2 regions of the Rhizobium sp. AN80A genome follow, and region 1 is predicted to be linked to the other one. Evidence: riboswitches for the same ligand, from Rfam matches in the RefSeq annotation. Region 1 holds a riboswitch; the other holds the start of a gene.

Region 1 (4,410 bases):
TTCATGCGTGCCGACGGGCGCGTAGATGCGGCAGGGGCGGTTCAGGTTCTGTCGGCCAACCACCTCGTCGTAAAGCGGCTCGCCCATGCCGTGCAGGCACTGGAACTCGTACTTGCCGACATAATAGTCCGAACCTGCCATCTGGTAGATGGTCGCCAGCGTCTGGGCGTTGTGGGTCGCGAACTGCGGGAAGACGGCGTCGGTTGCCGCCAGAAGCTTCCTGGCACAGGCGATGTAGGAAACGTCGGTGTAGATCTTGCGGGTGAACACCGGGAAGTCCGCGAGGCCATCGACCTGCGCGCGCTTGATTTCCGCATCCCAGTAAGCGCCCTTCACAAGGCGCACCATGATGCGGCGGCCGGCACGGCGCGCCAGGTCGATGATGAAATCCAGCACGAATGGGCAGCGCTTGCCATAGGCCTGCACGACGAAGCCCATGCCGTTCCAGCCCTCCAGATCGGGGTGGAGACAGAGCGTCTCCAGCAGATCGAGCGACAGTTCGAGGCGATCGGCCTCCTCGGCATCGATGTTCAGGCCGATATCGTAGGACTTGGCGATCAGCGCCAGCGCCTTCACCTTCGGCAGCAACTCGTCCATGACGCGGGCGCTCTGCGCGCGCGCGTAGCGTGGATGCAGAGCCGAAAGCTTGATCGAGATACCCGGCCCTTCGTAGATGCCCCGGCGATCAGACGCCTTGCCGATGGCGTGGATCGCGGTCTCGTAATCCTTGTAGTAGCGCTTCGCGTCGGCGCCCGTGGTCGCGGCTTCGCCCAGCATGTCGTAGGAATAGCGGAAGCCGCGCTGCTCGAGCGGCTTCGCCCGCTGAAGAGCTTCGTCGATGGTCTCGCCGGTGACGAACTGCTCGCCCATCATCCGCATCGCCATGTCGACACCCCGGCGGATCACCGGTTCGCCGCAGCGGGCTATCAACCGGGTCAGCGCGGCCGAAAGGCTGCGGTCGGCGACGGTCGATGTCAGCTTGCCGGTGACGACGAGGCCCCAGGTCGCGGCGTTGACGAAGAGCGAGCGACCGCCGCCGAGATGCGCCTTCCAGTCGCCCTCGGAAATCTTGTCGCGGATAAGAGCGTCACGCGTGGCCGTGTCGGGAATGCGCAGCAGCGCCTCGGCCAGACACATCAGCGCGATGCCCTCCTGGCTGGAGAGCGAATATTCGTGGACCAGTCCCTCGACGCCGGTGCCCTTGTGCTTGGCGCGCAACGCCTCGATCAGCTTGCGGGCGGTGTCGGCAGCGGCCTTTCTGACGTGATCGGGAAGGGCGGCGGCCTCAACCAGACGTGGCACGCAGATCGTTTCCGGCGTGCGGTAGGCGGCCGTGATCGCGCGGCGCAGGTCGCTCTGCTGGCGGATTGGCGGGGCGAAACCGTCAAAGGGATTTGCAGAGCCGTTTGCCTGCTCTAGTGTGACTTCGGCCGCTACCGCGTCGGTGGTGTTTGTCATGCTGGGCTCCTGATCCGCCAATGTCGCGAAGCTAGCAGATTTCAGAAAGTCAATTTCACTTGATTTCGAGCGTTTAGTTATCTAACGCGCTAATCAATATTCGTGCGGAGGGGAATTCTTGTGATGAGCGCCGGAAATATCAGGGAAATCGACCAATTCGATCAGCGCATACTCGACGCGCTCGTCGCCGATGGCCGGATGTCGGTGACAGACCTTGCCAAGCGCGTGGGTCTTTCCAATACGCCCTGCCAGGTCAGGCTCAAGCGGCTGATAGAGGATGGCTATATTCTCGGCTTCCGCGCCATCATCGACGTCAACAAGCTCGGCCGCAACCATGTGGCGTTTACCGAGGTGAAACTCTCCGATACCAGGGAGAATGCGCTGAACGCGTTCAACGTCGCGGTTCGCAAGCTGCGGGAAGTCGAGGAGTGCCACATGATCGCGGGCGCATTCGACTATCTCCTGAAGATACGCACGTCCGATATCGCCAACTATCGCCTCGTTCTGGGGGAAAAGATCTCCAGTCTTCCCTTCGTCGCCAACACGTCGACCTTCGTTGCAATGGAAGCGATCAAGGAGAACGGCGCCTGACCGGCGGCTTTGAGCCGCCATCATTTTACGCGTGACAGCAATCGTCTTCTCTGACAGAACAGAGCCATTGAGAGACAGGGGCGTTTGCCGACGGCAGACTGAGAAGTACCCTTCGAACCTGAACCAGATAATGCTGGCGGAGGGAGTCGCTCGGACCCTTCGGCATTGCTATCAGGGTTCCCGCGTCTTGCCCCGCCCGAAAGGGGCATGATGAAAGACGACAGATCTCCCGGTTCTATGCTCGATGCCATGCGCGCGCGAAAGCCGCTCGTTCAGTGCATCACCAATTTCGTCGCGATGAATATCGCCGCCAACGTGCTGCTGGCAGCCGGCGCTTCGCCCGCCATGGTGCATGCCGAGGAAGAGGCCGGCGAGTTCGCGGCCATCTCCGGCGCGCTGACTGTTAACATCGGCACGCTCTCGCCGAGCTGGATGAACGGCATGCGCGCCGCCGCCGCATCGGCGGGCGCCAGCGCCAGGCCATGGGTTCTCGATCCCGTCGCGCACTACGCGACCGCTTTTCGCAAACGGGCCGTCGCGGACCTGTTGGCGCTTCGTCCGACCATCATTCGCGGCAACGCGTCCGAAATCATCGCGCTCGCCGGTGGCGAAAGCCGGGGGCATGGCGTCGACAGCCGTGACCCCGTGGAACAGGCCGAAGCTGCGGCAAGCCAAATCGCGAGCAAGTACCACGCCATCGTGGCGGTCACCGGCGAGGTCGATTTCGTGACCGACGGCGCGCGCGGCTGCCGCATCGAGGGCGGCTCATCGCTGATGCCGCAGGTGACGGCGCTCGGCTGCTCGCTGACATGCCTCGTCGGCGCCTTCGCAGCCAGCCGGCCCGATGCGCCGTTCGAGGCGACAGTCGCGGCGCTCGCGCTGTTCGCCGTCGCCGGCGAAGAGGCGGCGCGGGTCGCTGACGGGCCGGGATCATTTTCCTGGCGGTTCCTCGACGCCCTCGCTGCGATCGACGGCATCGCCGTCGACAAAAATGCACGGGTGCGGATGCTATGAGAAGGATCGATCTATCGCTCTATCTCGTCCTCGATCCCGAGCTCTGCGCCGGCATTGGCATGGTCGAAACCGCAAGGCGAGCCGTCGACGGTGGCGCCACCGTGGTGCAGCTCCGCGACAAGACCGCCTCCACCGCGCGGATGATCGAGACCGGCCTTGTTCTGAAGGAAGCGCTCGCCGGCACCGGTGCACTGCTTGTCGTCAACGATGATGTCGATGCGGCCATCGCGATCGGCGCCGATGGGCTGCATGTCGGCCAGGACGATATGGTCGTGCGCGCCGCGCGCGAGCGGATCGGGCCTGACATGATCCTCGGCCTGTCGGTGGAGACAGAGGTCCTGGCGAGGGCTGTCGATCCCGCATCGGTCGACTATGCCGGTATCGGGCCGGTCTTCGCGACGCAGACCAAGCCGGACCACAAGCCGCCGATCGGGTTCGACGGCCTGGCGCGTCTCGCCGCCGTCTGCCCGGTTCCGTCGGTCGCGATTGGTGGGCTCAAGCTGGCGCATGTCAGCGGTGTTTTTGCCGCCGGCGCCGATGGGATCGCCGTCGTCTCGGCGATCTGTGGAACATCGGACCCTCACGGTGCCGCCCGCGAGCTATCAGAGGCTATCCAGGGGAGGTCGCGATGATCCGGAATGCTCTCTCCATCGCCGGCTCCGATCCATCCGGCGGCGCCGGCATCCAGGCTGACCTGAAGGCATTCGCGGCGCGCGGCGTCTATGGCATGGCGACGCTCACCGCGTTGACCGCGCAGAACACGCGGGGCGTATCCGGCGTTCACCTTGTCCCGCCCGGCTTCGTGGCCGATCAGATCCAGGCCGTGTTCGCGGATGTCCGCGTCGATGCGGTCAAGATCGGCATGATCGCCAGTGCCGAAATCGCAGATGCGGTCGCCGACGTGCTCCAGCTTCATCCTGATATCCCGATCGTGCTCGATCCGGTCATGGTGGCCAAGGGTGGGGCGAAGCTTCTCGATCCCTCCGCCGTCGATGTCCTTCTGCGCCGGCTGTTGCCGCTTGCGACGCTGCTGACACCCAATCTACCCGAAGCGGCCGCGCTGCTGCGCATCGATGTGGCCAAGAGCCGCCGGGAGATGGGCGAGCAGGCCGAGGCGCTGCGCGCGCTGGGTCCAGCCGCCGTCCTTGTGAAAGGTGGCCATCTCGGGGGCGACCAGAGCCCCGACGTGCTGGCAACGGAAGATGGTCTCACCTGGTTCGAGGCCGTCAGGATCCCGACGGCAAACACCCACGGCACCGGCTGCACGCTGTCGAGCGCGCTGGCGGCGGAGCTCGCCAACGGCGTGGCGCTGCCGCAAGCGGTGGCCGCCGCGAAGTCGTATCTCGC
Region 2 (4,410 bases), 350 kb from region 1:
GCCGCCCGATAGTTCCCCCCGGATAATGCTGTTCGAAGCCATCAAGACCGAATTCGGAGAAAAGCGGCATCACCCGCCGGCGCGCCTCGGCGCGGCTCATGCCCTGCACCTCGAGACCGAGCGTGGTATTGTCGATGATGCGCCGCCACGGCATCAGCGCATCGCGCTGCGGCATGAAGGCGAAGGGACGGACCGCTCCGTCGAGCACGCGACCATCGAAGCGCATGCTGCCTCCGTCAGGACGCCGTGCGCCGGTGAGGAGCTTGAACAGCGTGGACTTTCCCGATCCCGACGGCCCGAGAATGGAGACGAACTCGCCGGGCCTGACCGTCAACGAGATATCCGAAAGGACGGCGGTTTCGTCGTAGCTGCAGGTGACGCGGTCGAGTTCCAGGCGTGGAGCGCTCATCTGGTTCCGCCCTTTCCGCGTCTCGTCCATGGCATGGCCAGGCGTTCGGCTATGACGGTGAGGCCGAAGAGCGTCAGGGTCAGCACGGCGCTGACGAGCACGGCGGCCAGAACCAGGTCGGGCCGAAAGTTGTTCTTGGCGTTCAGCATGTAGATGCCGAGCCCTTTGGCGGCGCCGGCATATTCCGCGAAGATCGCGCCGACCACGGCGTAGGTGATGGATATACGCAGCCCGGCGAAGAAGAAGGGCAAGGCGGACGGCAGGCGCGCGAGCAGGAACTGCTTCCAGCGCGGCGCCCCCATCGAGGCGACCAGTTGCTGCAACTCGTCTTCGGTCGATTGATAGCCCTGGCAGAGCGCCACCAGCATCGGAAAGAAGGTGACAAGCGCGACAAGCAGAATCTTCGGCATCAGGCCGAAGCCGAACCACAGCACGATCAGCGGCGCGATGGCGACCAGCGGCAGCGTCTGGCTGATGATGAAGAGCGGAAACAGCGCCCGACGCAGGGGCTGACAGAAATCGAGCAGCACCGACAGGATGAAGGCCAATGCCAGCGAACAGCCGAAGCCGGCAAGCGTGGCGCGCAATGTCGGCACCACGTTGTCGAACAGGGCCCACCGCGACTGGAAGGTCTGCGCCAGAACGCGCGACGGCGCGGGCAGGGTCGTGGGCGAAATGCCCGACAGGCGCACATAGGCCTCCCAGGCTGCCACCAGAAGGCAGACGGCCACGATGGCCGGCAGCGCCCGGCCGAGGCCGGTACGGATGTGATGGTGCAGGTCGCGAACGACCTGCCATGCGGGCGGACGTGATGTCGACATGGGACCAACCGGTTTGGGCGCGCGCGGTGCGGCGCTTAGCGCTTCGAAGGGCTGTTGGCCGAGACGGTAAGGTCGATCGTCACATGGCCCGCCGGCGGGCCGAAGCGCACCAGCGCCTCGTGCACCGTCGAGAATACGGCACCGGTATCGCCGCGCAGCTTCGTGCAGAAGTTCTTCGATTTCTCGAAGACGCCGGAATTCTTCAGGAAGTCGATGCAGCCATAGATCTCGTCCATGTGGCCGTCGATCCCGAGCGTATAAAGCGAAAACTGCGCTGCCGCTTCCTGGCCGATAACGACTGCGTCCTTGACCGCCTGATGCGCCCGTGCCTTCCGCTCGTCGAGCGGCGCCATCGGGCCGGTCAGTTCAGGCGTCTGGCAGATCGGATCATCAGGCTCCCCGGGGCAGCCGCGCGAGATGGTCGCGTGCAGTACGCAATGCTCGCCACTGCTGGCGGCGGCCGCGAACAGATCGCGCATGGCGGCGAAGACGACGTCGGGCGTGCCGATGATCAGCGTCGAGATGTCGTCCGTCTCGATCCGCAACCGGTCGCGATGGGGATCGAGCGCGGCAAGCGCACGCGTTATGACACCGACGAAATCGTCGGTCATGGGATACAGGGAAATCTGTGCGCCGGAAAACATCGCTCTACCTCGCTCCGCTGGCATTATCCAGATCAGCTTGAGGGTCCACGATCATGCGATCGTATCTCAGCCCCGGCATTACGGAGCACCCCTGTGATGGGTGGGTGATACGTCAAAGGCTGAACGAGCGCAAGAGCAATATCGCGGACCGAAGAGCCATGTCCCCGCAGGGCTTTGTCACCATGGCCTTAAGGGAGGATCGTCTTGGGTCCGTCGGGAAAACATTTTATTAGCAGCAACTTAGGCAGCGGTCATAATATGGTTCACGCATCGCCTGAAGTAAAAGCGCCGCGAAATATGGCGAAAAAGGGACAGAATTTCTAAGCCAGTCGGCAACCGGGGGCAGTGGTTCCTCGCGATCCGGGCGCTGTCAGATTAGTTTCAACGCACAATGAAACACCGGAGCGATAGATGAACCGCCTTCTGATTCTCGGCACAGCGCTTGCCGCCCTTTTCTCCGTTCAGGCGCATGCCCAGGAGCCGACAAAGCTTCTCAACGCATCCTATGACGTTTCGCGCGAGCTTTTCGCTTCCGAGAACGAAGCCTTCATCAAGCAAAATCCGGGCATTACGATCGATCAGTCGCATGCCGGCACGTCCAAGCAAGCGCGCTCGATCATCGAGGGCCTCGAAGCCGACGTCGTTACCTTCAACCAGTCGACGGACATCGATTTCCTCGCGAAGAACGGTTTCGTTTCCAAGGATTGGGCCAAGGCGTTTCCGAACAACGCTTCGCCGTTCTACTCCTTCCCATCTTTCCTCGTGCGCGCCGGCAACCCGAAGAACATCAAGGACTGGGGCGATCTCGCCCGTGACGACGTACGCGCGGTCTTCCCGAACCCGAAGACCTCGGGCAACGCGCGCTACACCTATCTCGCGGCCTACGCCTGGGCCAAGGAAGCCTACAATGGCGACGAAGGAAAGATCGAAGCCTACATCACCAAGATCTTCGACAACGTGCCGGTCTTCGACACCGGCGGCCGCGCGTCGACGACAACCTTCGTCGAGCGCGAGACCGGCGACGTGCTGATCACCTTCGAGGCCGAGACCCGCGGCATCGAGAAGCAGTACGGCTCCGACAAGGTGCAGGGCGTGATCCCGTCGGTCAGCCTGCTTGCGGAATTCCCCGTGGCCGTGGTCGACAAGGTCGCCGCCAAGCATGGCACCGAGGCGCTTGCGAAATCCTATCTCGACTTCCTGTATACGGAGGATGGCCAGCGGATCGCCGCGCAGTTCGGTCATCGCGTTCGCAACGAGAAGGTGGCCGGCGAGTTCAAGGATCAGTTTCCGGCGATCCGCCTTGTCAACGTCAACGATACGTTCGGCGGCTGGGAAAAGATCCAGAAGGAGCACTTCGCCTCCGGCGGCGTCCTCGACAAGCTCTATGGCAGCCGATAACGTTCGGTAACCTAGTTCTTCACAGGGGCACTATATCCACCACCCTCATTCCTGTGCTTGTCACAGGAATCCAGTCAGCCCAAGTCTTTGGGCTGAAAGAGTCATATGACCCGACAGACGTCGGGTCGCTGGATTCCTGTGACAAGCACAGGAATGAGGGATGTCACGCCAAGCGACGCCCGAACGGCGGCCTGATGAATTTTGTCGGCTTTGCATTGATAAGGGAATGACCGCTTGAGACGCAATGTCCTGCCCGGGTTACGGCTGTCGCTGGGAGTGACCCTTCTCTATGTCGGCCTCATCGTCGTTCTGCCTCTGGCGGCGCTGGTGTTCAAGGCAGCGAGCCTCGGGCTGGAGGATTACTGGCGCATCGTCTCGTCCACGCGCGCGCTCGCAAGCTATCGGGTCACCGTGCTTTCGGCGCTCGGCGCCACGACATTCAACCTGTTCTTCGGCTTCGCGCTCGCCTGGGTGCTGACGCGCTATCGCTTTCCCGGCTGGCGGCTCGTCGATGCGATGGTCGATCTGCCGTTCGCGCTGCCGACGGCGGTGGCCGGCATCGCTCTCACGACGCTGTTTGCTGCGAACGGCTGGTTCGGCTCTGTGCTTGAAGGTGTCGGCATCAAGGTCGCCTATACGCCGATCGGTATCATGATCGCCATGTGCTTCACCAGTCTTCCCTTCATCGTTCGCACCGTGCAGCCTGTTTTGGAGGATCTCGACCCGGCCTACGAAGAGGCGGCGCAGTCGCTTGGCGGCTCGGACTGGACGATCTTCCGCAAGGTCATGCTGCCCTTGCTGACGCCAGCCCTGCTTGCCGGCGTGTCTCTATCCTTCGCCCGTTCGCTCGGCGAGTTCGGCGCCATCATCTTCATCGCCGGCAATCAGCCGATGTCGACGGAGATCACGGCACTTCTCGTCTTCATCCGGCTCGAGGAATACGACTACCAGGCCGCCGCCGCGATTGCCTCCGTCCTGTTGCTGACTGCCTTCGTGATGCTGGCGATCACCAACTGGATGCAGGCGCGGGCGCTGCGATACACGGTGAGGAACTGATCATGAGCAGCATTCCCACCCACCGCAAACCGCCGCGCGTCGGCGACCAGCCGATCGTCAGGCGCACCTTGATCGGCCTTGT

What was found. Region 1 has a riboswitch for thiamine pyrophosphate ahead of thiM (hydroxyethylthiazole kinase). Riboswitches for the same ligand answer to the same signal wherever they lie in the genome.
Region 2: another riboswitch for thiamine pyrophosphate. It lies ahead of P3R82_RS02135 (YkoF family thiamine/hydroxymethylpyrimidine-binding protein); the one in region 1 lies ahead of thiM (hydroxyethylthiazole kinase).

The regions. Positions count from the first base shown of each region.
Region 1 is NZ_JASJPX010000001.1:98,837-103,246, forward strand. It holds gene putA (trifunctional transcriptional regulator/proline dehydrogenase/L-glutamate gamma-semialdehyde dehydrogenase) at 1-1,458, opposite strand, end outside; gene P3R82_RS00475 (Lrp/AsnC ligand binding domain-containing protein) at 1,582-2,049, shown strand; TPP riboswitch at 2,116-2,211, shown strand; gene thiM (hydroxyethylthiazole kinase) at 2,260-3,063, shown strand; gene thiE (thiamine phosphate synthase) at 3,060-3,695, shown strand; partial or broken gene thiD (bifunctional hydroxymethylpyrimidine kinase/phosphomethylpyrimidine kinase) at 3,692-4,410, shown strand, end outside.
Region 2 is NZ_JASJPX010000001.1:449,318-453,727, forward strand. It holds partial or broken gene P3R82_RS02125 (ABC transporter ATP-binding protein) at 1-409, opposite strand, end outside; gene P3R82_RS02130 (ABC transporter permease) at 406-1,230, opposite strand; gene P3R82_RS02135 (YkoF family thiamine/hydroxymethylpyrimidine-binding protein) at 1,266-1,874, opposite strand; TPP riboswitch at 1,867-1,977, opposite strand; gene cysP (thiosulfate ABC transporter substrate-binding protein CysP) at 2,286-3,272, shown strand; gene cysT (sulfate ABC transporter permease subunit CysT) at 3,507-4,328, shown strand; gene cysW (sulfate ABC transporter permease subunit CysW) at 4,331-4,410, shown strand, end outside.